Regions from separate parts of the Affinirhizobium rhizoryzae genome, predicted to be linked through region 2. Evidence: predicted binding sites of a transcription regulator. Region 2 holds the regulator's gene; each other region holds the start of a gene.
What was found. The regulator LexA, encoded in region 2, represses DNA repair genes until DNA is damaged. The targets are predictions, from matches to a motif close to TGTTCNNNNTGTGTTCNG.
Positions count from the first base shown of each region.

Region 1: a site for LexA is predicted at 5,149-5,166, ahead of G6N80_RS09055 (DNA recombination protein RmuC). Genes of this name have one in related genera too.
Region 3: a site for LexA is predicted at 4,478-4,495, ahead of G6N80_RS22700 (ATP-dependent helicase). Genes of this name have one in related genera too.

Region 1 is NZ_CP049250.1:591,710-602,180, forward strand. Features, by position in the region: gene dapD (2,3,4,5-tetrahydropyridine-2,6-dicarboxylate N-succinyltransferase) at 1-382, shown strand, start outside; gene dapE (succinyl-diaminopimelate desuccinylase) at 410-1,603, shown strand; gene G6N80_RS09030 (hypothetical protein) at 1,590-2,207, shown strand; gene G6N80_RS09035 (hypothetical protein) at 2,236-2,832, shown strand; gene truA (tRNA pseudouridine(38-40) synthase TruA) at 2,820-3,578, opposite strand; gene fmt (methionyl-tRNA formyltransferase) at 3,578-4,513, opposite strand; gene def (peptide deformylase) at 4,564-5,076, opposite strand; gene G6N80_RS09055 (DNA recombination protein RmuC) at 5,200-6,387, shown strand; gene G6N80_RS09060 (ribokinase) at 6,437-7,336, shown strand; gene G6N80_RS09065 (Hsp20 family protein) at 7,493-7,921, shown strand; gene G6N80_RS09070 (BQ00720 family protein) at 7,965-8,222, shown strand; gene trmB (tRNA (guanosine(46)-N7)-methyltransferase TrmB) at 8,416-9,123, opposite strand; gene metK (methionine adenosyltransferase) at 9,135-10,373, opposite strand.
Region 2 is NZ_CP049250.1:2,542,722-2,553,192, forward strand. Features, by position in the region: gene G6N80_RS18085 (LpxI family protein) at 1-358, shown strand, start outside; gene lpxB (lipid-A-disaccharide synthase) at 355-1,545, shown strand; gene gltA (citrate synthase) at 1,671-2,960, opposite strand; gene G6N80_RS18100 (ComEC/Rec2 family competence protein) at 3,472-5,763, shown strand; gene lexA (transcriptional repressor LexA) at 5,757-6,482, opposite strand; gene G6N80_RS18110 (VOC family protein) at 6,581-7,489, shown strand; gene G6N80_RS18115 (hypothetical protein) at 7,518-8,084, shown strand; gene kdsA (3-deoxy-8-phosphooctulonate synthase) at 8,270-9,121, shown strand; gene eno (phosphopyruvate hydratase) at 9,232-10,471, shown strand, end outside.
Region 3 is NZ_CP049251.1:105,168-115,638, reverse strand. Features, by position in the region: partial or broken gene G6N80_RS23600 (GGDEF domain-containing protein) at 1-358, opposite strand, end outside; partial or broken gene G6N80_RS22705 (PAS domain-containing protein) at 458-1,627, opposite strand; gene G6N80_RS22700 (ATP-dependent helicase) at 2,361-4,430, opposite strand; gene G6N80_RS22695 (BA14K family protein) at 4,769-5,443, shown strand; gene G6N80_RS22690 (bifunctional diguanylate cyclase/phosphodiesterase) at 5,844-7,988, opposite strand; gene G6N80_RS22685 (helix-turn-helix domain-containing protein) at 9,014-9,814, opposite strand; gene G6N80_RS22680 (methyl-accepting chemotaxis protein) at 10,142-10,471, shown strand, end outside.

The DNA.
Region 1 (10,471 bases), 1.4 Mb from region 2:
CAAGCATGTCCATCTCTCTGGCGGTGTCGGCATTGGCGGCGTTCTGGAGCCCATGCAGGCAGGCCCGACCATCATCGAAGACAACTGCTTCATCGGCGCACGTTCTGAAGTGGTGGAAGGCTGCATCATTCGCGAAGGCTCCGTGCTCGGCATGGGCGTCTACATCGGCAAGTCCACCAAGATCGTGGACCGCGCAACCGGCGAAGTCACCTATGGCGAAGTTCCTCCCTATTCCGTTGTCGTTGCGGGCTCCATGCCCTCCGGCAACGCCACCATGGGCAATGGCCAGCCTGCGCCGCATCTCTATTGCGCGGTCATCGTCAAGCGCGTCGACGAAAAGACCCGCTCCAAGACCGGCATCAACGAGTTGCTGCGCGACTGATTGAGCATAGTGAGCATTGTCGAGATCATGGCTGTTACAGATCCTGTCCAGAACCTGCAGACGCTGATCCGCTGCCCTTCGGTCACACCGAAGGAAGGCGGGGCGCTTTCAGCTCTTACGGCCATGCTCGAACCACTGGGTTTTTCCGTCGAGCGTGTCACGGCTACCGAGCCGGGCACGCCTGACATCGAGAACCTCTACGCGCGCCTGGGTTCCTCCGGGCCGCACCTGATGTTTGCCGGTCATACGGATGTGGTTCCGGTTGGCGATGAAGCCTCTTGGACGCATCCGCCCTTCTCTGCCGATATTGCCAATGGTGAGATGTTTGGGCGCGGCGCGGTTGACATGAAAGGCGGTATTGCCTGCTTTGTCGCCGCTGTCGCTCGCCACATCGAAACACATGGCGCACCGAAAGGCTCCATTTCGTTCCTGATCACCGGTGACGAGGAAGGCCCTGCCATCAACGGCACCGTCAAGCTGCTGGAATGGGCGGCGGCGAAGGGTGAGCGCTGGGATGCCTGCCTTGTCGGCGAGCCGACAAACCCGGATCAACTGGGCGATATGATCAAGATCGGCCGTCGCGGTTCGATCTCAGGTTTCGTAACCGTGCATGGGGTGCAAGGCCATGTGGCCTATCCGCATCTGGCAGATAATCCCATTCGCGCTGTCACGGCCATGACCAAGGCATTGATGAGCCCGCCACTCGATGCAGGGACTGCCGAATTCCCGCCCACCAATCTCGAAGTCACGGCAATCGACACAGGCAATTCCGCAACCAACGTCATTCCCGCCAAGGCAAGCTTTGCCTTCAATGTACGCTTCAACGACACATGGTCGGCTGACAGCATTCAAGCCGAACTGATCCGGCGGCTGAACGAAGCTGCCACTGATCAGGAACTGCGCGCAGGCCGCCCCGCCATTCGCTATGACATCACCTGGTCGGAGCGACCAAGCCACGTGTTCCTGACCCGTGACGACGCGTTGATCTCGTCGCTATCCAAGGCGATCGAGGCGAAGACAGGCAGGCACCCTGCCCTTTCCACGACAGGCGGCACATCGGACGCACGGTTCATCAAGGACTACTGCCCGGTGGTGGAGTTCGGCCTCGTGGGACAGACCATGCACATGGTGGATGAGCGGGTGGCCGTGGCAGATCTGGAAAAGCTGACAGATATCTACGCTCACTTCATCGAGCAATGGTTCGAGAATGCCAAGGCTTGAAGAGGTCCGCTCCCTTTGGGGAGGACTGTGGCAGATTGCCCGTGGAGATGCCCGTGGACTGTCTCTATTCGACATTTCCGATGAGGGTCTGACACGCTCCTTCTGGGCCATCGCCTACTGCCTGCCCATCTTCCTGCTCAACGCAATCCTGCTTCGTGCCGCCTATATCGAGGTTCTCGCCGATCCTGCACGCGGACATGTGATCTTTGTGTTTCAGGCCATGGTGCTGCAACTGGCGAGCTGGGCCTTCGTCCTGATCTGCACCATCCTGTTCGGGCTGGCATTTGGTTATCGTCCACTACTGAGGCCGATGGTGGTCATGGCGAACTGGGGCAGCGTTCCCGTGCTTTACGCCATCGCCGGACTAGTTCAGCCGATCCTACATTTGACACGCGGAACCGGCCTCCTGTCCTGGATGCTGAATATGTCATTCTGGATTGTAGCAATCGCAATCCCGCTCTATCTCATCTGGCGTATTCTTCTGACACTCGTGGGCGGCCCAGCGTGGAAGCGTGGCGGTTTCCTGCTTCTGGTTCTGGCTGCGTCGCTCTGGGCCATCCGCACACTTGAAATATCTCTGGGACTCAATATTCCCTATCCGTGAAATCCTGTTCCATCGCGAGGCGTGATTCTTGCCCTCTTTCTCCGAAGTGAAGCTTTACGTGCTTGGTCTCTGGCTTCTGGTCAAAGGCGACCGGGCAGGATTGGCACTGGTCGATTTTACCGACCGTGGAATGATGCGCTCCTTTTGGGCCATCGTCTGGTGCATTCCGGCCATCGGCTTTTCCTGGATCTGGTGGCGGCTTGCCTTTCTGGAAACCATGCCCCCCGGCTTCCGGCTTGGCGGGATATTCTTTTTCCGCATGGCCCTGCTGGAGGCCTCGAACTGGCTGGTGCCGCTCGTTCTTGCCGGTCTGATGGCTCTCACAATGGGGCTTGCCCGACAATTCCCGGCCATTGTTTTCACGGCTAACTGGCTGTCCGTGCCATTTTCCTATCTCTACGGATTGCTCAGCATCTTGCTGGTGCTCATGCCCGGACTGACCGGCCTGATCGCTCTCATCTGGCTTGGTGCGATCGTGGCGCTGGTCGTCTGCCTGTCGCGCATCTTTCGCATGATCATTGGTCCGCAGGGATTGACGATTGCGACGCTGACAATGGTGCTGATCGTGCCGTCGCTGCTGCTGTCCGACGTCCTGGAACGCTTTCTCGGCGTCTATCCCGGCTGATCCGGATAATCGACCTGCATGAAGTAAAGTCCTTCCGGCGGAGCGACCGGCCCGCAGGCCGCACGACTTCTGGCCTCCAGCGCGGCGCGAACATCCTGCGGGCTCATCTTGCCCTCACCCGCCAGCTTCAGCGTTCCTGCGAAAGAGCGGATCTGGTTGTGCAGAAAGCTCTGGGCAGAAGCGCGGATCTCGATCAACTCTCCCTGCCGCGTCACATCCAGCCTGTCGAGTGTCCTGATCGGGCTTGCCGCCTGACAGTGCGCCGAACGGAAGGTGGTGAAATCGTGGTGACCGACAAGCATCTGCGCGGCCGCATGCATGGCTTCGTGATCGAGATCCTTGGACACCCACCAGGCACGCTTCGCTTCGATCGCCAGCGGCGCGCGACGGCTGATGATGCGGTAGAGATAGTGGCGGCGTAGCGCCGAGAAACGGGCATCAAAATCATCAGACACCCGATTGATATCGATGATCGACACCTTTTCGCTCGCCATCATCAGGTGTGCATTCAGCGCATTGCGCAGTTTGAAAGGCGCCCATTCGCGCGAAAGATCGGCATGAATGACCTGACCCAGCGCATGAACGCCGGAATCCGTTCTGCCCGCTCCGCGAATGACAACGGTTTCCGAGGTCAGCGACAGAATGGCCGCTTCAACTGCAGCCTGAACGGAATGACCGTTTTCCTGTCGCTGCCAGCCTACATAGGGCGTGCCATCATACTCCACGACCATCTTGTAGCGTGGCATCAACCAATCCTCAGACCGGGCGGCAACTGGGTACCGCGCAGAAATTCCTGTGCGTCGAGGGGCTTGCCACCGGCTTTTTGCAGTCGCTTCAACCGGACCGCACCAGAGCCGCAGGCAATGGACAGGCGATCATCCAGAACCTCGCCCGGCTGGCCATTTCCGTCTGCCAATTCACTCGACAGAACTTTGATACGTTCCGGCCTGCCGCCCAGTTCAACCTCGAACCATGCGCCAGGAAACGGCGAAAGACCACGGATGTGGTTGTGCACCTCAATGGCTGGGCGCGTGAAATCGATGCGAGTTTCGCTCTTGTCGATCTTGGAGGCGTAGAGAACGCCATCCTCCGACTGGGCAACCAGCGGCAGATTCCCATCTTCCAGCTTAGCCATGGCTTCTACCATGGCCTCTGCGCCTTGCTCCATAAGGATGTCGTGTAATTCGCCTGCGGTCATGGTCGCGCCAATTGCGACCTCGCGCGTCAGCGCGACAGGGCCCGTATCCAGCCCCTTTTCCATCTTCATCACCATCATGCCGGTCTTTGCGTCCCCGGCCATGATTGCGCGCTGAATGGGCGCTGCACCACGCCAGCGCGGAAGAAGCGACGCGTGGCCATTATATGCGCCAAGCCTCGCACCCTCGAGGATCTCGACCGGCAGCAGAAGCCCGTAGGCGACAACGACAGCCACATCGGCATTCAAGGCCCGGAATATCTGCCGATCTTCAGGATCCTTGAAGTTGACCGGGTTGAAGACCGGTATGCCCAGTTCTTCCGCAGCCTGATGGACGGGGGATTTTCGAAGATCCAAGCCACGCCGGCCACCCGGACGAGGCGGCTGGCTGTAGACGGCAACGATCTCATGACCCGCCTTGGCCAGAGCCTTCAAAGTCGGCACGGAAAAATCCGGCGTCCCCATGAAGATGATGCGAAGAGCCATTCAGACCTCCATCCTGACCGGTACGTATTGAAGATCAGCGCCGTGCGCGCTCAAACCTTGGCTTTGGCAGCCTTGGTGAACTTCTTGATGACCATTTCACGCTTCAACCGCGAGATATGATCGATGAAGAGCACACCGTTCAGATGGTCGATCTCATGCTGAAGGCACGTTGCCAGCAGGCCATCAGCCTCAAGCAGGTGCTCCTTGCCGTCCCGACCGACATGCTTGACCGTCACTGCCGCAGGACGCTCGACTTCCGCATAGTATTCAGGGATCGACAAGCAACCTTCTTCGTAAACGGAGCGCTCGTCCGAGCTTCTGACGATCTCGGGATTGATGATGACGATCGGCTTCTTTTCCTCATCCTCGCGCGAGACGTCGACCACGAGAATGCGGCGCGCAACGCCAATCTGGATCCCGGCCAGGCCGATGCCCGGCGCGTCATACATGGTCTCCAGCATGTCATCAGCAAGCTTGAGAACGTCGGAATCCACCTGCTCGATCGGCTGGGAAACCTGACGCAGAAGAGGATCGGGAAGAATGATAAGCGGCTTGATCGTCATGCGCCTCCCATAGCCGATCTTTTTGCAAGATGGAACATCCCTGCACGCGTCAAAAGGAACGCAAATGCAATTTGTTCTTGTTTTGATCTTCCTATCTGGACACGGTTGGGCTAGCTTCCGGTCATGCAAAGCCAAGACTTTTCGAATACAGACCGTTTCATGCAGCTCGTTGAAAGCAACAGCACTCTCCTCATCGTGCTGGGAGTGGCTGTGCTCGCGCTGCTGTTCTGGCTCTTACAAGCCCGTCGGTCCGGAGGCGAAGAGGCATTGGATCAGCGTTTTGCGGAACTGATGCGGGCGCAAATGGAGATGCAGGGACGCGTTTCCGCGATGACAGAAGCCATCGGCTTGCGGCAGGCGGAGCTCAATCGCGCCGTCAACCAGCGTCTGGATGGCATGGCCCATCGGCTTGGCAGCAGCATCGTCGAACAGACCAAGTCTACGCACGACAACCTTCGGCAATTGCAGGAACGTCTGGCAGTCATCGACGCGGCGCAGAACAATATCCAGACATTGGCAAAGGACGTCGTTGGCCTGCAGGCCATTCTTTCCAACAAGCAGACCCGCGGTGCCTTTGGGCAGGGCCGGATGGAAGCCATCATCGCCGATGCCTTGCCGAAGGGCAGCTATCAATTCCAGGCGACCCTTTCGAATGGAATGCGGCCCGACTGCCTGATCGACATGCCAAACGACACTCCGCCGCTGGTGATCGACGCCAAGTTTCCACTGGAAGCCTGGCATGCATTCCGGGACGCCACACAGCCGGACCTGCGCAAGGTCGCGGCACAACAATTCCGGCGTGATCTAGAAAAGCACATCAGCGATGTCGCGGAAAAATATCTCCTCAAAGGTGAAACACAGGAGACGGCCTTTCTCTTCGTGCCTTCCGAGTCGATCTTCGCCGAAATTCACGAGCACTTCGAGGCGTGCGTGACCAAGGCGCAACGCTCGCGCATCGTGATCGTATCGCCCTCCTTGCTGATGTTGTCCATTCAGGTCATTCAGGCTGTGCTGAAGGATCAGCGTATGCGCGAGCAGGCCCATCTCATCCAGGGCGAAGTCGCAAGCCTGATGGACGATCTCGGTCGTCTGGATGAGCGGACGCGAAAACTGCAATCCCACTTCGCGGCGGCGCAGAAGGACGTGGAGCAGATCCTGACATCCTCGGACAAGCTTGTCCGCCGCGGAGATCGCATTGCCTCTCTCGACCTGGCGCGCGAATCAACTCCAGCCGAAGCAACGACGGTGGAACCGAAAAGCATCGAAAGCAGAACGGGAATGCTGAAGCTCAGGGTGGTTGACGAGGATTGATGCTGTCGGGCAGTGTCTCCAAAACAGTTCGACACGACAGGCTCATATCATGATTACCGTTTTCGGCTCCATCAACATGGATCTCATCGCCACCACCACTCGTTTGCCGAAACCGGGCGAGACCGTTGCGGGACAAAGCTTCACAACAGCTGCTGGCGGCAAGGGCGCGAACCAGGCACTGGCGGCGCGGCGTGCAGGCAGCACTGTTCGCATGGCGGGTGCCGTGGGTGAGGACGGCTTTGCGGAACCCGCGCTCGCCTTGCTGAAGGAAGCAGGCGTGCTACTGGATACGGTGCGCCCGGTTTCTGACCCAACGGGAACCGCCATCATTCTCGTGGGCGGTGATGGCGAGAACATGATTGCGGTCGTGCCCGGCGCCAATGGGGTCGTTTCTGCGGAGGACGCAGAGAAAAGTGTTTGCCTGCTGTCGGAACGGGACATCCTGATGATGCAGATGGAAGTGCCCGCAGGCGCGATCGAAACTGCGTTTGGTCTTGCCAAGACGCAAGGAACCACCACCATCTTCAACACGGCCCCTTTAACGGATGACGCCATCCGGCTGGCTGGCCTCGCGGATATCGTCGTTTCGAACGAAACCGAATTCGAACTCCTCGTTGGTCGGTCTGGTCTCTCAGCTGATGAACGCGTTTCTGAGATGCAGCAGATGGCAGAAAGAACCGGCCAGACGCTGGTGGTAACGCTCGGTGCCGATGGCGTGGTAGCGATCCACAAGGGGCAGATCCTGAGAGCAACTGGCCTCAAGATAACACCCGTCGATACCGTTGGAGCAGGAGATACGTTCTGTGGTTATCTTGCTGCAAGCCTTGACCAGGGTTTTGACTTTGCCGCGGCACTCCGTCGCGCGGCCATCGCCGGTTCCCTTGCATGCCTGAAAGCCGGTGCACAGCCATCGATTCCCGCTTCGGACGGCGTTGCAGGGCATCTCTGATACCGGGGAGATTCCTGTAGCAGGCAAGGTCGGCAGGCTGCTGCATCACAGGATCCAGACAGGCGCTTGCACTTGCCGATCCCAGTTCCCATATGCTGTCGCACAGCCGCATGCCGTAAGGGTGCGTAATAGGTCGCTTGTTTCAAGGACTGTTTGATGAGCCGGATGACACCGTTTGCCAGCCCGCTTCTCCTGGGCTTCGACACAATGGAGAAGACACTCGAACGCCTGACCAAGGCCAATGACGGATATCCTCCCTATAATATCGAGCGCCTGCGCCCGAGCATTGGAGGGGAACCGGAAAAGCTGCGCATCACCTTGGCTGTTGCCGGTTTCGCCGAAGACGATCTGGACGTCACCGTGGAGGAAAACCAGCTCATCATTCGCGGACGCCAGGCTGACCCGGGCGAGAGGGAATATCTCTATCGTGGTATTGCCGCGCGCCAGTTCCAGCGAATGTTTGTTCTGGCAGATGGGATGCAGGTCGCAGGCGCCGGGTTGAAGAATGGGTTGCTCTCGGTCGATCTCGTACGGCCGGAACCGGAGCGCATGGTGCGAAAAATTAATATTTCCGTCTCAGACTGATCTTCGTGGCAGTTTTGCCAGAATCAGTAAGACGGAGGCGTCCATGCTCCTGAAGAACACCTCAGCCCAGTTGACACTCAACGAACTTGCGCATCTTGGCGCTGGCGAAGTGGGTTACATTCGTAAGATGCGCCTTGAAGATGTCAGCCGCTGCTTTCCGGAAGCTCCGGAAATTGATCCCGGCCTTGACCTCTGGGCGCTTTTCGGGGCCGATGGCACACCGATCCTTCTGACGGATAACCGTTCCAGCACGTTTTTCAAGGCAGCGGAAGACGACTTGAAGACCGTCAGCCTCCACTGAGAGGCAAACGGCCCGTCATGGTATTAAAGCGCGTCGCGATCTTTCAGATTCGCTCCTGACGCTTTAACTCTTTGTTTTCACGCATGTCGTTATCGCGAAAACGCGGCGCACTTTTGCGCGACATGCTTTAGATGACGGGCTGCCCAAGAGTTATTTATCGCTGCGATCTTCCCAAGCCAAACCGATTGGCACTTCAAGCGATCGAAACGCGCTCGAAGGTCAAGTAAGCGGATGAACGACCTTCGCGGCGAGCCTTCGCCTCGTAGCGCGTGCTGGGCCAGTTCGCAAACGGGGTCAGCCAATCGCTTGGCTCTTGCGCTGTCCAGGCGAAACCGCCATGCGAATGGGTATGTTGCAATGTCCAGTTGACGTAAGTGTCAATGTCGGAGGCAAAGCAAAACAGGCCGCCGGGCTTCAGGACACGATGGAAGCGGTTGAGATTGACCTGCGACACGAAGCGACGCTTCCAGTGCTTTTTCTTGGGCCATGGATCCGGATAGAGCAGATCAATCTGATCCAGTGATGCGTCGGGAAGCCAGTCCAGGAGTACCGTCGCATCATCGTCGTAAAGACGGATGTTGTTCACGCCCGCTTCTTCGACATGGGCCAGCAATTTAGCCATGGAATTGATGAATGGCTCGACACCGATGAAACCGGTTGCCGGGTTCTCCTTGGCACGGTGGATGAGATGCTCTCCACCGCCAAAGCCGATTTCCAGACGAATACGCTCAACAGGCTCTGGAAAAAGTTGCCCCAGTGCCGCGGGTGCGGGCTGGGACAAGTCCACCTTCAGTTCCGGGAGTCTGGTGGCCATCATGTCGGCCTGCCGCTCCCGCAATGGTTTACCCTTGCGCCGGCCGAAAAACGCCTCGGTGGCGCGCGACCGACGTTCGGAGTCCATCGCTTTTATCCTCAGTTTTTCAGAGCTTCCTTGAGCGGCTTTACGAGATCCAGTTTCTCCCAGGAGAACGAACCGTCGCGGCCGGCCTTGCGCCCGAAATGTCCATAGGAAGCCGTCTTTGCATAGATCGGCTTGTTGAGGTCGAGATGACGGCGAATGCCGGTTGGCGACAAATCGATCACCTGGCGGATAGCCGCCTCGACCTGGTCTTCGGTTACCTTGCCAGTGCCGTGCAGGTCAACATAGATCGACAGCGGCTGGGCGATACCGATCGCGTAGGACAGCTGGATCGTGCACTTTTCGGACAATCCCGCTGCCACGACATTCTTCGCGATGTAGCGTGCTGCATAGGCAGCCGACCGGTCGACCTTCGTCGTATCCTTGCCCGAGAAGGCACCGCCGCCGTGGGGCGCTGCACCGCCATAGGTATCTACGATGATCTTGCGGCCTGTCAGGCCTGCGTCTCCGTCCGGTCCACCGATGACGAATTTTCCGGTTGGATTGATGTACCACTTGCAATCGTCGGCAATCTTCAGATCACCAAGGGCTTCGCGAATATAGGGTTCGACAACCTTGCGGACCTTGGCCGAGTCCCAGCTTTCGTCCAGATGTTGCGTGGAAAGAACGATGGATACGGCTTCCGTGGGCTTACCGTCGACATAGCGCACAGTAACCTGGCTCTTGGCATCAGGTCCCAGTTTACCCACATCGCCTTCGCCCTTCTTGCGTGCGGTTGCGAGCAACTGCAAAATGCGGTGCGAATAGTAGATCGGCGCCGGCATCAGGTCCGGCGTTTCATTGCAGGCGTAACCGAACATGATGCCTTGGTCGCCAGCCCCTTCATTGCCCTGATGGTCGGCGGCGTTATCCACGCCCTGGGCAATATCGGCGGACTGGGAATGCAGCAGGACGTCGATCTTGGCGGTGCGCCAGTTGAAGCCATCCTGCTCGTAGCCGATGTCCTTGATCGCGCGGCGCGCTGCAGCTTTGAACTTTGAGGGATTGATGACCTCGTTGCCGTTCTTGTCCTGCTTCATCAGGCTCGGCGGCAGGCGAACTTCACCGGCGATGACCACACGGTTCGTCGTCGCAAGCGTCTCGCAGGCGATGCGCACCTTCCAGGGATCGACCCCCGTCTTGGCCGCCTCACGATAAACGAGATCCACGATTTCGTCAGAGATACGATCGCAAACCTTGTCAGGATGGCCTTCTGCGACAGACTCGCTGGTGAACAGGTAATTGGCGCGCATGCTGGGATTCCCCTCAAGAACAAACCGCAACTGTCCTAGTCACTTCCAATCGTCATGACAAGGACAGAACCACATAAATATATCTTTATATGGCACAG
Region 2 (10,471 bases):
GGATATCGGGCAGGGGGCTGTTTGCGTTGGTGGCCGTATCATCGCCCTGGAGGGTGCAGAGGGCACGGACTCAATGCTTTCCCGTGTCGCTGACCTGCGTCGATCAGGACGCATATCCCAACGGAAGAAGGGTGTGCTTGTAAAACTCTGCAAGCCTCAGCAGGATCTGCGTGCAGATCTTCCAACGATTGGTCCGTCGACGATTGCAGCACTCTCGGCCGCGGGTCTGGCAGGGGTTGCCGTTGAGGCAGGGCGCTCGCTGATTGTCGAGCGGGCTGCGGCTGGGGAACTTGCTGAGCAACATGGTCTTTTCATCGCTGGCGTTGATCTGGGATTGGATGGGTTGGGACTGCCGTGAACGGAAGAGAACTCAAGGTCGCGGTGGTTGCGGGTGAAGTGTCTGGGGATCTCCTCGCTGCCGATCTCATGCATTATCTGCGTGCAGAACACGGCGGCACGATCGAACTCGTGGGGGTTGGCGGGGATGCGCTGGAGGCACAAGGGCTCCGGTCCTTCTTTGACTATTCTGAACTTTCCATCATGGGAATAACGCAGGTTCTGAAGCGGTTGCCGCAGCTTCTGCGCCGCATACGGCAGACTGCCGACAGAATTGCTGAAGCCAGGCCTGACCTGCTGGTCATTGTCGATAGTCCAGACTTCACCCATCGTGTCGCCAAACATGTCCGCGCGAAACTGCCGGGCTTGCCCATCGTGAATTATGTCTGTCCAAGCGTGTGGGCCTGGAAAGAGTACCGTGCCAAGGCGATGCTGGGGTATGTCGATCATGTGCTGGCTGTCCTGCCCTTTGAACCACAGGAGATGGTTCGCCTGGGTGGACCGAAGACAACGTTTATCGGCCATCGATTGACCGCTGATCCGAACGTGAAGCGCGTGCGTGAGCAGCGCCAGATTTTGGCAGAAAATCAAGTCACTGGTCACGGCTCCGGTCCCTGTGTTCTGCTTTTGCCGGGGTCGCGGTCGACCGAGATCAAGGGCCTGATGCCAATTCTCAAGGACACGGCCGACCTCATCCGTAGTCGTAATCCGTCGGCGACCTTTCTTCTTCCAACGGTTTCGCGTCAACATGCTCTCGTCGAATCGCTGCTTGCGGGCTGGAGCGTTAAGCCAACGGTCACGCGGACTCCGCAGGAGAAATGGGACGCTTTTGCCAAGGCGGATATGGCTCTTGCCGCCTCTGGGACCGTGACGCTGGAGCTTGCACTGTGCGGTGTCCCAACCGTTTCCATGTACAAGACGGATCTGTTGATGCAGCTGTTTCTGTCACGGATCAAGGTGTGGTCAGCCGCCTTGCCTAATCTCATCGCGGACAAACCTGTCATTCCGGAACACCTGAATGATCTTTTACGCCCTGGCTACTTTGCGCGCTGGGCGGAGGTGCTGTCGCGCGACACGCCCCAATTGCGGGCAATGCAGAGCGGGTTCGACGAAGTCTGGGCGAAGCTTGCGACCGACACTCCTCCGGGTCTCGCCGGAGCCAGAGTTGTACTGGATCTGCTCGCAAAGCAAAACAAGCTTCCTGTTTGACCTTGTGCCGGGTCGAAGTTCCGCGGGAATTTCACATCGTTTGTTCCTCAGATCAGAAGCTCCAATGACAAAAAAGCCCGCCATTCGATCGAATGGCGGGCTTTTTCTCATGTCAGATGCGCCGTTCAGCGCTTGGACAGCGGCAGGTAGTCGCGCTTCGGCGCGCCGGTGTAGAGCTGGCGCGGACGACCGATGCGCTGCTGCGGATCTTCGATCATTTCCGCCCACTGAGCGATCCAGCCCACTGTACGGGCCAGTGCGAAGAGCACCGTAAACATGGTGGTGGGAAAGCCCATGGCCTTCAGCGTGATGCCGGAATAGAAGTCGATGTTCGGGTAGAGCTTCTTCTCGATGAAGTACTCGTCCGTCAATGCGATCTTTTCCAGTTCCATCGCGACCTGCAGCAGCGGATCGTCCGAATGGCCAAGTTCCGCCAGCACTTCATGCGTGGTCTTCTGCATGATCTTGGCGCGCGGATCGTAGTTCTTGTACACGCGGTGTCCAAAGCCCATCAGGCGGAACGGATCGTTCTTGTCCTTCGCGCGAGCGATGAATTCGGGAATACGGTCCGGAGTGCCGATTTCCTGAAGCATGTTGAGCGCTGCCTCGTTCGCGCCACCGTGTGCAGGACCCCAGAGGCAGGCAATGCCAGCAGCGATACAGGCGAACGGGTTAGCACCAGACGAACCGGCGAGGCGAACCGTCGAGGTCGAAGCGTTCTGCTCGTGATCAGCATGAAGGATGAAAATCCGGTCCATGGCGCGGGCGAGGACAGGGTTAACCTTGTATTCCTCGCACGGTACGGCAAAGCACATACGCAGGAAGTTCGAGGCATAATCGAGATTGTTTTGCGGATACACGAAGGGCTGGCCGATGTGGTACTTATAGGCCATTGCAGCAATCGTCGGCATCTTTGCGATCATGCGCAGAGATGCAACCATACGCTGATGCGGGTCCGTGATATCCGTCGAGTCGTGATAAAAGGCGGAAAGGGCGCCAACAGTGCCGACCATGACGGCCATTGGGTGAGCGTCACGGCGGAAGCCGGTGAAGAAACGGCTCATCTGCTCATGCACCATCGTGTGATGGGTTACACGGTGGTCGAAATCCTTCTTCTGAGCAGCTGTTGGCAGTTCGCCGTAGAGCAGCAGGTAGCAGGTTTCCAGGAAGTCGCCATGCTCTGCGAGTTGTTCGATCGGGTAGCCGCGATGCAGAAGTACGCCTTCATCGCCATCGATGAAGGTGATCTTGGATTCGCAGGATGCAGTCGACGTAAAGCCGGGATCGTAGGTGAAGGTGCCGGTGTTCTTGTAGAGCGCGCCAATGTCCAGAACGTCCGGCCCGATCGTGCCCTTGCGCACCGGAAGGTCAACCTTCTTATCGCCTAGTCCAAGATGTGCATTTGTGTCCGTCATACTGATCCTCCGATGGGCGGAACGGCGCAGGACGCGCCAGGAAAAACTGAAGCTGTGCAATTAGCTATATGATCTCGCAGCCCCTGCCAAGCGCTCGACATGATGTTTTGTGCACCGCGAAAGTAGGGCTTAACGACCTCATGTCGAGACAGTAAAGAGGGTGTCCCGCGAATATGTTGAATTAAATCGATCCAATACAGATTTAGCCAACAAGTTTGGTTTGACGCCGATTGACGCGCTCGTTCACCACATGCAGTCTGCCCTTCATATTTAACTTAGCAAGCGATTTTCAAGGCAGCATATAGTGGATCGGGCACTTGTTGGGCGTGCATTCTTACGTTTTCGCCGCCCTAGAGAGGCGACTCAAGTCTGGGTGCACTTGGCCGATGCATCTCGGGAGAAGACCGCCTCGCCACAACTCCCAACGCGTCCGTCATCGAATGACCGCTATAAGCCGCCGCCTGCTGTTGAAAGCAAGAAACCGTGGTACCAGCGTATATGGGCCGAAGAGGTGTCTTTTGGACACGTTTTCCTTTTTCTGCCCGTCGCTCTGGGCACCGGTGCGGCAATCTGGTTTGCACTTCCGTTTGAACCTCCTTTGGTCCAACTCTGGTCAGCCTGCCTCCTTCTTGCTGCGGCATGTCTGTTGGGGCGAGCGGGCTATCAAAAGCTGTCACTTGCTGCTGCCATTCCCGGTCTTCTGGCAGGGGGGATGCTGCTCGCCAGATTCGAATCCGACCGGCTTGCGACAATCATTCTCGATAGCCCGGTCACGACGACTGTGACCGGAGTTGTCGAGCGTCGCGAAGCTGTCGGCGACCAGCGTTGGCGCTACGTCCTCAACATCCTGGAGACCTCTGGACCGAAGCTGAAGCGCGCCCCTGAACGTGTGGCGCTGATCGTGCGCGGCAAGACAGACCCTTTGCAGACCGGCGCTGTCGTGCGGGGGCGCGCGCGATTGACGCCGCCGTCAGGGCCGGCGCTTCCCGGTTTGAGCGATTTCAGCTTTCCGGCCTATTTCGACGGCATTGGTGCAACGGGCTTTTTCTACGGCAGCCCCGAGATACTGGGTGCTCGGGAAGCAATAGGGGTTTGGCAACAGGCCGTGCAGTTTGCCTTCGCATTGCGCAGCTATGTTGGCGATCGTATTCGGCAACTTAATCCCGGCGATGAGGGGGCATTTGCGGCTGCCATCGTAACGGATGAGCGACGAGCGATTTCGCCAACGGTCGTGGAGGCTCTCAGATCATCTGGGCTAGCCCATATCGTCGCCATATCCGGCCTGAACATGGCGCTCGCTGCGGGAATCTTTTTTGTCGGCCTACGAACCGTGCTCGTTATGCTGCCGGGCGTTTCAGCGCGTTTACCTGTCAAAAAAGTCAGCGCATTCGGTGCGCTTCTGATGGTGACGGCCTATTATTGCATCTCCGGTTTCGGCGTATCAGCTGAACGAGCATACATCATGATGGCGATTCTTCTGATTGCCATCCTCTTCAACCGCCCTTCGTTGAGTATGCACAACATCGCCCTGGCGGCGTTGGTGATCATCGTTCTTCACCCATCCAGTGTCATGGGCGCCAGTTTCCAGATGTCGTTTGCTGCGACTGCTGCTCTGCTTGCCTGCTATCGCATCTGGGCTGATCGCGCTCATGAGTCCGATCAGGCGCTCGTTTCCGGCATTTCATTTCGTAGCCTTTTGTCCGGCGTCTCTCGGGTTCTGGGCGGGACGTTGATGACATCCCTGATCGGAGGATTGGCAACTGCGGTCTTTTCCATTGCGCATTTCAATCAGCTGACTGCCTATGGCCTCGCTGCCAATCTTGCGACCATGCCCATCATCTCCCTCATTGTCATGCCTTCGGGACTCATCGGCATGCTTCTGATGCCCTTCGGGCTCGATCAACCGTTCTTCATGATCATGTCTCTTGGCTTGAAGCTGGTAATCGCGGTGGCCCTGGAGGTGGCCTCCTGGGGCGGAAATATAGAAACGGGGCGTGCCGCAAGCTGGCTCTTGCCTGTTGCCACCGCCGGTCTCATCATCTTCTCGCTCTTGCGGACACGACTGCGATGGTTTGGCCTCGTCATTCTTGTGGCTTCCGTGTGTGTCAACGGACTGATGGAGCCGTCCAGGCCTGATCTCGTAATTGCAGAGGATGGAAGAATGGTGGCGCTCTTGAGTGGGACGTCGGCATCCGTCACGACCGAAAGACCATCCGAGTTCGTATTCAAACAATGGAAGAACGCGCTGGGCCTTGAGGAACTTGTGATGCCAGCCGTGACGAGGGTAGATGTGGGTAAGCGCGAGGCGGCACCAGAATCAAACGGGCCAGTAACAGGAACGGTTTCAGGGAAGACACCGCGTCATGCATTGACGAGCAAAGAGATCGCGCTCATCGACAGAGCATTGGCAATAGACCAGTTGCCGCCGCTTCAAATGCCGCGCTTCTCTTGCGTCAAAAATCTGATTTGCATCGGACGCAGTCCATCAGGTGCCAGAGTTACGATCGTGAGTGACACACGCCTCACAGGATATGCGTGCGACAAGTCTGACATCGTCGTCGTATCCGGCTCGCCCTTTACACAATGCCGCTCTGGTGCGTTGCTCCTGACGGGTTCAAAACTGAAGCAGACAGGCTCCATTGAAATTTGGTTTAACGGTCAGCCTCATCCAGGTTCCTGGATGCTGGAGTCTGCGCTTCAGGGCAACGAAAGACCTTGGCAGTTGCACCGTCTTTACGACTGGCGAACCAACACATTCCAGCAGTTGGACGACGATCCTATCCGTCGACTTCGGGTTCAGTGATAGCGCCGAATGAGGCCCACCAGCTTGCCCTGTACCTTGACACGGTCTGGCGGGAAGATGCGCGTTTCGTAAGCGGGGTTCGCAGCTTCGAGCGCAATCGATGCGCCTTTGCGGCGGAAACGCTTCAACGTCGCTTCCTCGTCGTCCACAAGTGCTACCACGATATCGCCGGGGCTGGCTGTCGCGCCGTTTCGAATGATTACGGTGTCGCCGTCCAGGATCCCTGCCTCGATCATCGAATCACCCTTGACCTCGAGCGCGTAGTGTTCTCCCGGCCCAAGCATTTCCAATGGAACGCTGATGGCATGGGTATTGTTCTGAATCGCAGAGATCGGCACGCCAGCGGCGATGCGCCCCATGACAGGAACCGATGCGGACTGGCTATCCTCTTCTGCGGGTTTTGACTGCACCGGAGCAGGTGAAGGCGGCTGCACTTTGCCAAGCGATCCCTCGATGACGCTTGGCGAAAAGCCGCGTTTGGGTGTCGCAGGCGTTGCACCGAAGGGCTCGGGCAGCTTGATAACCTCCAGCGCCCGGGCGCGGTTGGGCAGCCGACGGATAAAGCCTCTTTCTTCAAGAGCAGTGATCAAGCGGTGAATTCCCGACTTGGAGGCGAGATCCAGAGCATCTTTCATCTCGTCAAATGACGGCGGCACGCCCGACTCCTTCATCCGTGCATGAATGAAAAGAAGCAGTTCCTGCTGTTTACGTGTCAACATGCGTCGTCATCCTGTTGGGAAACAAATCCAGAACAGACACTATCTGTTCCATATGTGTTCCGCAAGAGGTTCACGGCAAATATAGCTTGCAGAAACACATGGATAATGGTGGGTTGCAGGCCGTGTTACCGACAGGAGCTTCTTTTTTGACTACTCCGAACATCGATCATCTGGTCTTGCCGGTCGAATCGCTGGTTGGCGCGCGCAAGCGTTGGCAGGAGCTTGGCTTTACCGTGGCGCCGGACGCGTTCCATCCTTTCGGCACGTCCAATGCCTGTGTCTTTTTCAGCGACGGAACCTATCTTGAGCCACTTGCCGTTCAAGATGAGGCTCTCGCAGGCCAGAGCATTACTGCAGGAAACTGCTTCGTCGAAAAAGATCGTACGTTTCGGCAAGCCGGAGCTCGTGAAGGTTTTTCTGCTTTTGTTTTGCGTTCGACGGATGCGGTGACGGATGATGAACGCTTCCGGCAATCCGGGATCAGCGCCGGGAATCGCCTGGACTTTTCGCGTACGGTCGTTGATGAGAACGGTAGCGCTTCGGTTGCCAGCTTTCGACTGGCCTTTGCCGATCTCGATTCCTCGAGCTTCTTCGCTTTCACGTGCCAACGAGTGAATGCGGCATTACCAACTGCGGGGCCGTCCGTAGAGCATAGAAATGGTGCGCTCGGACTTGGCGCTCTCTTCCTCGCCACAGAGGGGTCAAGGGGAATTGAAAATCTGGCAACGATGCTTGGCGTTCACGTGCAGGAAAAGGATCACAAGTATGTGTTCCCGCTGGGCAATTGTGACGTCGAGGTCGCGATGGAAATTGCCCCCGAATTAGACCACACTCCAAGGTATCCCACAGGTCTCCGCGGGATCGGCATTCGGTTCCGCGTCAGGAACATTGCAGAAACCCGCTCTGTGCTACAGGAAGCATCAATTCCGCATCAGAGCAGCGGCGAGCGCCTGATCATCGCGCCGGCGCAAGGACAGGGATGCATTGTGGAATTTGTTCAGGCCTGATGTGCACGATTGGCGAGGCCTTAGTGAAATGAACCCTGCGCAAGTCAAGACGCTCCCGATATCAACGACCGTGGCTGCGAAGGGTGCATCGCTTCTCCGGGTTGAAGAGCTTGATCAGCATCTCCTAGGATACGACAGCGCGACACAGGCGCTTGATGTCTGGTGCGAGTTGCGAGGCTTCCAACGACGTACCAAGACCCAAGCGAAACGGGTGAGCGCCAATGCAGTGTTACCCTCCAAATCAGTTTACACCGCTCTCGGTCTAAGTGATGGCGAGGAAATCGAGTATCGCAAGGTTCAGCTGATGCGCGATGGACTTGTTCTTTCCGAGGCTCACAACTGGTATCGGCCAGACGCGCTGACCATCCAGATGAAAGAGTGTTTGGCTCAAACAAATGTGCCGTTTGGCCGGGTTGTGCAGGCTTTGCAGTTTACCCGGAGAACATTGCAGAGCGAAATCCTCTGGTGTCCACCAGAACCCATGCCGTACTTCGTTCTTCGACATCACGCGGTCCTGCACAAGCCGGATTCGATGCCCTTCAGCTTCGTTATCGAGACCTATACGCACCATTTGCTGCTCGATCGAACGAGGTGAGAGTGGCATCCATTTCCACTGGTGACAGTTACACGCTCGACTGTTATGCACCGCGCGAGCGCATCGGTGCCATTCTTGGGTGATATCCGGACTATACGATGCCCGAATCGAAAAGGCCTGAAGCTTTCAGCAATTTGCCGACGCCTCAAGCCGAGCAAGCGGCTGACGCCGGGAAGGATAAGCTTATGAGTGTTGTCGCGAATTCCGTGGTTGCCGTAGGCGAAGGCAAATCCCGCGTCGAGTTTTCCAATGCAAAGCCTCTCTCGCTCATTTGCGGGCCGTGCCAGATGGAAAGCCGCGACCACGCCTTCATGATGGCAGGTTCGATCAAGGAGATCACTGACAAGCTGGGTATCGGGCTCGTCTACAAGAGCTCCTTCGACAAGGCCAATCGGACGTCCCTTTCCGGCAAGCGGGGTATCGGCCTGGAGAAGGCGCTTGAGGTCTTCAGTGACCTCAAGAAGAAGTTTGGCTTTCCGGTCCTGACCGATATCCATACCGAAGAGCAGTGTGCAGAGGTCGCGCCGGTCGTTGATGTTCTGCAGATTCCTGCGTTCCTTTGTAGGCAAACGGATCTTCTCGTTGCTGCGGCCAAGACAGGTCGCGCGATCAATGTGAAGAAAGGGCAGTTCCTGGCCCCTTGGGATATGAAGAACGTGCAGGCCAAGTTCACGGAGAGCGGTAATCCGAACGTCATGCTGTGCGAACGAGGCGCTTCGTTTGGCTATAACACGCTTGTATCCGACATGCGTTCATTGCCCATCATGGCTGCCATGGGCTCACCGGTCATCTTCGATGCAACCCACTCCGTTCAGCAGCCGGGCGGGCAGGGTGGCTCCACTGGCGGCCAGCGCGAATTCGTCGAGACACTGGCGCGCGCCGCTGTGGCTGTCGGTGTCGCCGGCGTCTTCATCGAAAGCCATCAGGATCCCGACAATGCACCTTCTGACGGACCAAACATGGTCAAGCTTCAGGACCTTCCGCGTCTGCTGGAAACATTGATGGCCTTCGATGCCGTTGCCAAGCGTTCCGCTTAGTGGCGCCCATGGCAGCTTGAATATCGAGCTGTCATACGCGTGCCATTGTATTTTCTGCCTTGTTGGGTAAGACAGGCACATACTTTCACCGCACAGCACAGGATGAGCTTATGACAGCTATTACGGACATTATCGCGCGCGAAATTCTCGACAGCCGTGGCAACCCGACCGTTGAAGTTGATGTCCACCTCGAAGACGGCAGCATGGGCCGTGCGGCTGTTCCCTCCGGCGCATCCACGGGTGCACATGAAGCGGTCGAGCTTCGCGACGGTGGCAAGCGTTACCTCGGCAAGGGTGTCGAGAAGGCTGTCGAAGCCGTCAACGGCGAGATTTTTGATGCGGTTGGCGGTCACGACGCTGAAAACCAGATCCTCATCGATAACCTGATGCGTGAGCTCGACGGCACCCCGAACAAGTCTCGCCTCGGTGCGAATGCTATCCTCGGTGTTTCGCTTGCCGTTGCAAAGGCCGCTGCAGAAGCCTCTGGCCTGCCGCTCTTCCGTTATGTGGGTGGCCCGAACGCCCGCCTGCTGCCGGTTCCAATGATGAACATCATCAACGGCGGTGCGCATGCCGACAATCCGATCGATTTCCAGGAATTCATGATCATGCCGGTCGGTGCGGAAAACATCCGCGACGCCGTACGCATGGGCTCCGAAGTCTTCCACGTTCTCAAGAAGGAACTGTCGGCACAGGGCCACAACACCAACGTCGGTGACGAAGGTGGTTTCGCGCCCGGCCTCAAGAGTGCACCAGAAGCGCTCGATTTCATCATGAGGTCGATCGAAAAGGCTGGCTATCGTCCGGGCGACGATATGCAGCTGGCACTCGACTGCGCTTCTACTGAATTCTTCAAGGACGGAAAATACGTCATGGAAGGCGAGGGTCGCACGCTCGAGCCGGAGGCTATGGCTGATTATCTGGCCGAGCTTGCCGCCAAGTATCCGATCATTTCCATTGAAGACGGCATGGCGGAAGACGACTGGAACGGCTGGAAATACCTGACCGACAAGATCGGCAGCAAGGTTCAGCTTGTAGGAGACGATCTGTTCGTCACCAACTCGTCGCGTCTGCGCGACGGCATCAAGATGGGCGTTGCCAATTCAATCCTCGTGAAGGTCAACCAGATCGGCTCACTCACCGAGACTCTGGATGCTGTGGAAACGGCGCATAAGGCTGGCTACACTGCCGTCATGTCACACCGCTCTGGCGAAACCGAGGATTCGACGATTGCCGATCTCGCCGTTGCGACCAACTGCGGACAGATCAAGACGGGTTCGCTCTCACGTTCCGACCGTATTGCTAAGTACAACCAGCTGATTCGTATCGAAGAAATGCTGGGCCCGCAGG
Region 3 (10,471 bases), on a different replicon from region 2:
TGTCGCTGCCAACATGATCGATGGCGAGGTCACGCAGGGCGCGGCAGATCCACTGCGCCACTTCAATAGTCTCTGTTGCGCTCATGCCTGGCAAAATCACGGCAAACTCCTCGCCGCCGTACCGTGCTAACATCGCGCCAGAGGAGGTCCCAATCAGGGACGCGATGGTCTCCGCAACTCGTCTTAGACACTGATCTCCGGCAGGATGACCATATGTATCGTTGAAGGCCTTGAAGTGATCGACGTCAATCATCAAAAGACCGACATCTCTTGCCTGGCGATTAGCACCCTTGGTTAGCTCTTCAATCGCCCGGTCGAATGCGCGCCGGTTTGCAACGCCAGTCAAGCCGTCGGTATCGGCCAAAGCGGCAAGCCGCGCGTTGAGCTTGCAAAGCTCTTGTTCGCGTTGCCGGTTCTCGGTGATGTCCGAGAAAACGATCGTCGTACTGCCGTTGCCTGCCAATCGCGTTCGCGTTTCAACCCAGCGTCCATTTGTGAGGGGAAATGTTCTGTCTCCAGGCGAAAGTAGTGCGTGCACAGTCTGGTCTGCCAGCTTGTCAACGCACTCTCCGGTCATGGGGATCTCACCCCGCTCGAGAGAGGCCTTGACGATATCGCGGAGGTGGATGCCTGGCTTTCGCAGATCGGCTGTGAGCGGAAAAAGATCACCGTGCTTTTCGTTCTGGTAAACAAGTCGTCCTTCCGAATCAAACATGGCCAATCCATCCGCCATGCTGGAGATAGCGCTTTCGAGCCTTGCCCTTGTCTCGGTCAGAGCGAGTTCAAGGTGCCGCTGCTCCGTTACCTCCTTGTTGTGGGTGATCAGTCCGATGAGATTCCCGAATTCATCCCTAAGAGGAGCTTTCAAGGTCGAGAGCCAAGTTTCTTGGCCGTCATTTCTGATGAAGTTCTGCCTTATCCGTATCGGCTCACCTTTCGCCATCATTTCGATTTCTGCTCGCCTGAAGGTTTCCGCCGTTTCAGCAGGATAGAAGTCTGCATCTGTTTTACCCTGCAAGTCAGCTGAGGTTTTGGCGCCCATGAGTTTTGCTGTGGCAGGGTTTGCCACGATGAAGCGCCCAGCCACGTCCTTGGCATTCAGGCAGTCTGGTAGCGCTTCAATGATTGCGCGATAGATGCGGTTTTCGATGGTCGCGGTATGTCGATGCAATTCTTGCGTCAGAGCGCCAGCAGACAGAAGCGTTGCGCCGAAAAGGATAGCGGCGAACGGCAAAACCGTTCCAGTGGTGACCTGCCACCAAATCTGGGGTGGCAAGGCCCAATAGAAGCCGAGAGTACCACTTGCCGCAACAGCACATGCCAAAACGATGAGCATCTTAAAAGACGGGATGTGATTTCGCGCAAACTTGTGCCCCACCAAACCAAAGGTAGTTGCTGCGACGATGTGGGGCAGGGCAATTGATAGACCCGTGCCTCCGATTGCGATGCGACGGGCAATTGCAGTGAGAAGCGGCAGAACTGCAGCCCATGGCCCGGCGAAGAAACCCGAAAGGGCTAGGAAGGTGTATCGCGTATCAAGATAGACGCCCTCCCGAAAATGGAATGGCAGCGCCATGACCGCCAAGACGCCAACGGACATGACAACGCCGAAGGTAAGCGACCGCATCCGTTGCGGCCATTGCACTAGGTGCCGATATGAAAAGGTCCAGAAAGCAGTGGCAATTGCTACCACCGCGAGATTGGAGAGTAGCTCATGCCAAACGCTCATCATCGGCCTTTCTCTAAGGATCGGTCACTCTTACCGCCAAAGGATCAACAACCGCGAAAAGGTTAAAGTTAGCATTCCTTAAAGCTCCGCGGACGGCGGACCAACCGGAGGCAGGTATGCTGGCCGCCAAAACATAGCCTTTGCGTCGGTTGCATCATGGATGCCCGTGATCATTGGTCGGCGTCAGTGCAGCGCTTGGCTCACAGGTTGCCGCCTCTACACGTCATTGCGACATTCTCGCGGTTCCTGTTGCGTCAGCGGTCAGAAAAGGGAGGTAGCAAAGGCGAAAAGTGCGCCACGCCCATTACATCCTGAGGTCAGCCGCACATCCTGTATGTTTCGATTCGAAGCGGTGCATATCGCAGGCACCACTCACGCGACATGATCAGCTCCAGCAAGGGCGAGGGGCGTTGCCTGAGCGTAGGCATTCCAAAATAAGACAAAAAATGTGAAGACGCGCCACTGAAGGAGGGGTCATCGATCATAAGGATGTTGTGAGAAAGGCGTGCACATAGCTCCGGACGATCGCGCTGCTCCACCGATACGCATAAGACATGCATATCGACATAGATGATCTTGCAAGGGAAGGCGGAGACGCTTCCGGCGTCATTGCTGTCCCAATTGTCGTCTATCAGCTCCACATTGAGCGCATGCGCGCGCCGACATCAATGCGGATCTGGTTGGCGCTACGCTCGCTAGCAGAGGCACTCACCTTTGGCCAGGTCGCGGTCTCGAAGAACTGCAGCAGCGTTGCCGGTATGAAGCGGGTGCGCGAGGAATAGACATGTCGGTCGCCTTGGGCGTTCTGGCCATGGGTAAAGAAGCGTTGTGGCGTGATCAGGTGCAGCCTATCGCGGGCGCGCGTCATGCCGACATAGAGCAGCCGACGCTCTTCCTCCAGCTCCGCCGTCGTGCCGGTTCCGAGATCGGATGGAATGCAGCCATCGACGACATTGAGCATGAAGACCGAGCGCCATTCCTGGCCCTTGGCAGAATGGATGGTGGAGAGGATCAGATAGTCCTCGTCGAGCAGCGGTACGCCCGCCTGGTCGCTCGTGGCATCCGGCGGATCGAGCGTCAGTTCAGTGAGGAAGCGCTCGCGATTGGCGTAGCCGGAGGCTATCTGCTCAAGCTGAAGAAGGTCGGCCTTCCTTGTGTCCGCATCCTCATGAATGCGATCGAGATGCAGCTCATACCAGGCGCGCGCCAACCCGATCTCCGCAGGCCAGCCCGCCTCGAACTTGCGCAGGGCGGAAACCAGCGAGGTGAAACTCGGCCAGTCCTCGCCGCTCTTTGGCGGGGGAGGGAGTTCCATCAATGACAACAGCGGTTCGGGGTCGGCGGCGATCGTATCTAGGATGCGGGCGGCCGTCTGAGGCCCGATACCCGGCAGCACCTGCAGGAGACGAAAGCCCGCGACGCGGTCACGCGGGTTCTGGGCGAAACGCAGCACTGCCAGCATGTCCTTGACATGGGCGCTGTCGAGGAATTTTAGCCCACCAAACTTGACGAAGGGGATGTTGCGCCGGGTCAGCTCCACTTCGAGCTGGCCGCTGTGGTTGGACGCCCGGAACAGCACGGCCTGCTGCTTAAGCGGTACGCCGACCTCGCGATTGGCCAGCACCTGCTCGACGATATAGCCGGCTTGATCCGCCTCGTCCTTTACCGTCACCAGAACGGGGCGCTGTTCGGACTGCCTGTCGGTCCATAGGTTCTTGGTAAAGCGCTCGCGGGCGAGATCGATGACACCATTGGCGGCGGCCAGGATGGGGGCGGTAGAGCGGTAGTTGCGATCGAGCGTGATGACGTCGGCGGGTCTCGGCGAGAAGGCACTGGGAAAGTCGAGGATGTTGCGGATGGTGGCGGCGCGGAACGAGTAGATCGACTGGGCGTCATCGCCGACCACGGTCAGGCCACGACCGCCAGGCTTCAGCGCCATGAGGATGGAGGACTGCAGGCGATTGGTGTCCTGATATTCGTCGACCAGGACATGATCGAAACGGCCGCCGACATCGTCGGCAATGTTGGTATCGGAAACCATCTGCGCCCAATAGAGCAGGAGATCGTCGTAATCGAGCACGTTCTGCGCCTGCTTGGCTTCGACATAGCCTGCAAAGAGCTTCTTGAGTTCGCTCTCCCATTCGAGCACCCAAGGGTAGGCTGATTTCAGCACCTCTCTGATGCTGCACTCGGAATTGACCACGCGGGAATAGATCGCCAAGCAGGTGCCCTTGGTCGGAAAGCGGTTCTGGGTCTTGGAGAAGCCGAGATCATGACGGACGATGTTCATGAGATCGGCACTGTCTTCTCGATCATGGATTGTGAAGTCGACATTCAGCCCGATCTGCTCGGCATAGATCCTGATGAGCCGCGCGCCGATGCCATGGAAGGTGCCGGACCAAGCGAGTGCGTCGGTCATGACGGCGGCATTGTCACCCAGCACCTGGCGACAGATCCGCGCCACGCGACGGGCCATCTCGGCGGCGGCGCGGCGCGAGAAGGTCATCAGCAGAATGCGGCGGGGATCTGCGCCGTGCACGATGAGATGGGCCACGCGATGGGCGAGCGTATTGGTCTTGCCAGATCCAGCACCGGCGATGATCAGCAGCGGTCCTCCGATGCCAACGTCTGGCAGGCCTACGCCATGTTCAACAGCCTCACGCTGGCGGTCGTTCAGTTTTTCGAGATAGGCAGCAGTCATCGGTCCCCACGCAAGCTCTTCGGGTAGGAAAAGCGTCTCTTATCAGATGGAACGAAAATAGAACATATCAGTATCAACCAATTCTGTGAATCGTGTTTGAGTGAATGAGCAAGGGTAGCGACTGAATGGTCTGCGCGAGTTATCCGCGCGAATAAACTCAACCTAGATAACCGCCACAGTCGCCGGTGCCACTGCAATTCGTTGAAGGAAGACCGCAGGAAAGCTGAGATTTCTAGACGGGATGCAACTGACTGTCGGCGGTCTTCCGATTGTATCGCTGCTCTTGGGGAACCAGTTCAATTCTGACGCATTTTCGAGCGACTATGCTGGAGGCTCTCATGAAACTGGTTCTCGCGATCCTTGGTGGTCTTGGTCTATCCGTCATCACTTTCGTTGCCGGGCTCGTGATTTCTGCTGGTTATTTTTCGGCTCGATCAGATAAGCAACATCTTACGGGCAATCAGATTTTATGGACCGACCACCCCGTGCGAGTGAACACTGCCGCGGTCAATCTTGAGCGTGTTCCAGGCGTCACAGTTGCTAAAGATCTGGTGGCCACGGCTGCAGACGATCAGATGAGCCGAACCCTCGACAGGGGGGTGACCGGTGCCATCGCGCCTCGGGAGCTCGCTGAACCGGAGATGCCGCAACTGAGCGAAGCGCACCTTGCATGGTGCTCATCACGTTACCGCTCCTATCGCCCAAGGGATAACAGCTACACACCTTTTGGCGGCGGTCGCCGCGAGTGCGTGTCCCCTTTCACTCAACAGGCAGCTAACCCGCAGACTGACGAGGTAAATCCTATTTCGCCGGCACCGAATGGGAGCGACAGCTTCGAGGCGCACCAGGACAGCTTAGATGCCTTGCCGGGCGAGATGGCGATGAACGATGGCGGCGAAAATGTTGTCGATGCGGGGCGCGTTGCTTCCTGCGCCGCACGCTATCGTTCCTACCGCATGGAAGATAATACGTATCAGCCTTATGGTGGCGGGGCTCGCCGGCTTTGTCAGTAGACGGAAATCCGTGACCCAGCAGTAGCCAAATCCCTCAAACTGAATGACATTCGCTTTGTCTGCTTGATGTCAATCTTAAACAGACGCGACAACAAGTCGGTGGAAGCGCAGCAGCGAAAACCCGGCCAAGAACATCAGGTGATGATCCGGCCCGCCAGCAAAACAAGCTTCTGGTTTGCAGTCGAGGCGAGGCTTTTTGGCGGGAGCTGGTTCGGCGGAGCGGGTGAGGAGAACTACACAGCTGTTCTCGACGCCTAGCCAACGCTTCCCGTGCTGGCTGCTATTGGTGCCGATGATGCTGCGTCGCCGTCAGGTTTCATCTTCAGCAGTTTGTCGGCCCGCTTTCTCGCGGCGTCATACAGCTTCTTCTTCGACAAGAGACACCCCATTCCATTCTGTTCTACGCAACGAGACGTTCGCTTGAGAGAAGATCATCGAGGGCCTGGGCACTCATCGGTTTCCCAACGAGGTAACCCTGGAGTTGGTCGCAACCGGCAGCGCCGAGGGCCTTTGCTTGCGTTTCGGTCTCGATCCCTTCTGCAGTCACGGGAATATTCAGTGCAGCCGCCAAGGCGATCGTAGCTTTGAGAATACCGGAGCCGCGTCCATCATCGTCCAGACCCCATACCAGCGAGCGATCAAGTTTCATTCGGTCGAAGCCGAACTGCCGAAGCGCACCAATGCTGGCAAAACCACACCCAAAGTCATCTAACGCAAATCGGATGCCACGTTCCTTCAATGCGTTGATCGCACGGCTGGCCTGATCCGGATTGGAGATCAGAACGCCTTCTGTGATCTCTAGCGTCAGTCGGTGCGGGTCAAAATTCTCTTTCGCAAGAATGTCTGTCACGTCGTCAACGAAATTCGGATTACACAACTGGATCGGGGATATGTTAACCGACAGCGAAAGCTCGTTCCAGCCGCTGGCGGCCCGAATGGAGAATGTGAGGATCTTCATTCCCAGATCGTCAATCAATCCGGAACGCTCTGCCAGGGGGATGAAGACATCGGGTGCAACAAAGCCCGTAGGCGAGTGCCATCGTGCCAAGGCCTCGACGCCGCAGATCTTTTGAGAGGCGACCGAGACAAGCGGCTGGAATACCGGTTTTATGGCATCATCGGCGATTGCGCGCCGCAACTGCCCTTCAAGACACGCCAATTCTTCCCGCTCGGCATCCAGGTCCGGCGCGTAGGCGAAGGCGCGGCCCTTACCGAGCTGCTTGGCTTTGTACAAGGCCATGTCGGCACGCCTCACCAGCTCAAGCGGATCTAGAGATGGTCGATGGGAGCAATGGCCGACACTGCCGCCAATCTCGATTGTTCGTCCTCCGATCAAAAAGGGCTTTTTAAGGACGGTAACGATTTCGCGGCTAAACGTCTCTGGAAGTGAGGGACCGATCTGAAACAAGGCGAATTCGTCTCCACCCAAGCGCGCTGCAAAAGCAGCTTCAGAATGCACGACCTTTAGCCGCTGTGAAACCAGTTTCAGCAGTTCGTCGCCAATGGCGTGACCCCACCCGTCATTAACGGCCTTAAAGCCATCAAGGTCGATCAGATGCAAGGTGGCGACCGCGTTTGCGTCGTCACCAGCACAGGCTGGCGACGCAAGCATTTCGAGCAGACCGCTTCTGTTCAGGAGGCCCGTCAAACTGTCATGCGTTGCCTGGTGATGGGCGTTATCAGCCAGAGCACGAAGCGATGCAGTCTCTTTACGGCTGCTGACAAGGATTAAGATGAGAAAGGCACACATCAAGGCCGTCGCAGAGATGATATAGGGCTCAACGCGCTGATAGACTGCCGAGCCGGGTTTTTGGCTTGGCCAAGCGAGAAAGGCGACGGGCCGACCGTCCTGGCCCGGTAAAGCAATGCTGAGAAGGTTCCGGGGAGGATATACGCTCCGGTGCAGGCGCAGGCCGGTCAGTTGGTATTCCGACGCGATCTGTTCTACCACCTCTTGTGACAGTATCTTCGAGAAGCTGAGCACGCTAAACGCACGATCATCGGTCGATGACGAAAAGGGTTGGATGGAGAGCGCTCCAATCAGCGCTGTGTCGGATCCGGCTGCAACAAAGCGTAGCAAGGGTTCGCGTTGTGCCGAATTCGCCTCCTTCACGAGTTTGGAAAAGGACGACCCAAAGCGGCTATAGGGCTCGAAGGCCGCGCCTTTGTCGTAGGCAGAGACAATCTTGCCGTCTTGGCTAATAACAACCGCCGCGTCATAAAGCGGGTAATTTTTGGTTGTCTTTCCCCAGTTTTCATAGGCCCAAGAACTTTTTTGATCAGAGTTGATCGCTGCATAGGCGTCGTCCCAGATCGCGTTGTCCGTAACCGTAGCCGCGAGTTTTTGTTGGACAGACCGAACAGCAGCCTGTGCGGCGCGAACGGCCCTTTCATCATCCATTTTATTGGCAGAATCGCGCATGACGAGAATGGCGAAGCCGAGGAGACCTGCGACCGACATGGCAAGAAACAGAGTGCTGAGCGCGGTCAGTAGCGCTATGCGCCGCGAACGAGCGGGGTGGGAAGCACGCACTTTTGTACTCATCAGACATCCAAAAGAATGAGAAATGATGTCCAATGGACGGCAGTGAGACATCATGTCCGCATATGCGCTGCGTCTAAAGGATACGCACAAGATCCTTTCGGTGATCTAAGCTGGATGTTCAGCATTTTACGTGATCGAGTACCAAATTTTGCTGCGCCTCAAATGCTTGCACGTTTTGATAAGTTCTCGCTACGCTCAAGCTGCTTTATGAAACGGCTGAAAGACGTATCGGTCATTTCGATTTAATTTTAAACGCCTCGGCAGCAGTGGCGTCGTTCGAGAACGCTGAGAGATTAAACATTGCGGTTTGTCCCCCCTCAGCGATAAGGATTTACCCGGTGGTATATTTGACACTTTAGTCGATTTGCCTTCATTTCGGCGTGGTGGGGGTCAGCTTTAGGGGCCGATGGGACGGTAAAATACCACGCCGAAACATATCCTTCTTTCAAACCGTTCAGAATGGAAGGAGCAAAATACTCAGGCGAGAGTATTATGAGCCGTGACTGACCGCGATGCGCCAGGCAGCTTCAACTCGGTCGCGATCATCTGAATGGACCGCTTGCATCCAGCCGTTTGACCGGTCAGGCACTCCCATTCCGGCACATCGACCACCTATCCAACCTGCATCATTGGAATGTTCGGGATTGGCTGGAGTTCGACCAAAGGCCGATGTCACACGATCGCGTTGCGTTAAAAATTAAGGGGATAAAGTCGACGTGTGGTCTTGTTGATCTGACAAACTCTGCGCCGACCGCCATGAAGCACAAGCGTGTGCAAAAGGTGCTAGCGGTGAGCCTGCCATTGCACCAGACGCGGCTTACGTTTTTCCGGCGGCACTTTTCACTGCCTGCGGAGATGGAGGTACCCACACCTTCAGACGTTTTGGGACCGTCGCGCGTTCCCTCCTCCGATTGGGGGCGTGTAAATACAGGGGCAGCATGAAAGGGACCTTTAGTTGCGCTTATAACTTTACAGCCGACTTGAGGATCACAACCCATGCGGGATGGTGTGGACGTCAGGCTGAACTATACCGATTTTCGAAACAGAAGCGGCGGGACGCCAACAGTGTCCCGGAAGGTACGCGTAAACTGGCTGCCATTGCTAAAGCCGCAGGCAGCGGCGATGTCTGCAACGGAAAGACGGGTTTCCGCGAGCATCTTTCGGGCTCTTTCAATGCGTCGGCGTATGACGAACTTATAGGGAGGCTCCCCGAAGGTTGCCTTGAACGCGCGCGAGAAATGGAAGCGCGTCATGACGGCTACGGCTGCCAAATCATCGAGCCCGATATCGGATGCGAGATTGGCTTCAATGTAGTCGAGAACGAGCCTGCGCTGCGATTGGCTGAGTTCGCCCGGCTTCACGACGCGAAGGGCATTTTCAGACTGAAGGCGTACCATTTCCAGGGCGGCTGTCAGGCCGACCGCCTCGGCATAAACCTTGGCAGCGGGTCTTTCGAGATCCGCCATCAGCCTTCCCAGCTTACGCATCGTGGTGCCCAATTCCTGATCCTGGAAATAGATGTGCGGCCGTGGCTCTACTGTCCCAAATTCCACCTGCAATTCTTCTTCCATGGTCGTCGGATCGAAACACACCACGGTGAACGCATTTAGTCGATCTGCGGGTTTGGCCCAACCGGTGATGGTCTGCCCTTGTGGTACGTAGGTCATCTGGTCCCGCAGATCGCGGCCCTGAATGGGCCGTTCGCCTAACACCTCCATCTCGCCGTCTTGGAGAACAAGATCGTGGTAAGCCAGATAATGGCTTTCCCCCTCCCAGCGGAATTCGTATTCCGTTGGAAGCTGCAGGCGCGAGTATTGTACCGACACGCCTCTCCAGCTCCTGGCTGTGTGGATCTCAGCCGGAGCGGACGACTTGGCAAACGTCAACTTTAGTTCGTCATTATGTTGCATTTTATTATGATACACTTGAAATATTGAGCGGGGCTTACGTTGAACTGTTTGGTCTGGATCATTTGAAGATCGTTTTTCGCACAAAAAAGCGCAAAAAGAGGCAATTACCGGCATATATGCAGGGATGCTTTTATTCATTTTTAAATATTCCATCTGAGAATTGGCTCACTTAAAAGGGAATTGCTCACATTCGGTCGGGGGACCTGAGCTCCTTTCTAGTATTTCTGGCTATGGAGAAGGGTAATGTTCAGTCTAGGTGGCGCGGATGCAAAGGCCGTGCTGAAAGCCGTCAGCAGGTCTCAAGCTATCATCGAGTTCAAGCTCGACGGTACCATCCTGACTGCAAACGAGAATTTCTTGAAGACGCTTGATTACAGTCTTGCGGAGATCGTCGGTCAACATCACCGGATGTTCGTGGATCCGGCCGAGGTTAATAGTCAGGACTACCGTGAGTTCTGGGCCAAGCTGGGACGCGGCGAGTTTGATCGCCGCCAATACAAGCGAATTGCAAAGGGTGGCCGTGAGGTCTGGATAGAGGCATCGTACAATCCGGTGTTCAAAGGCGGCAAGCCA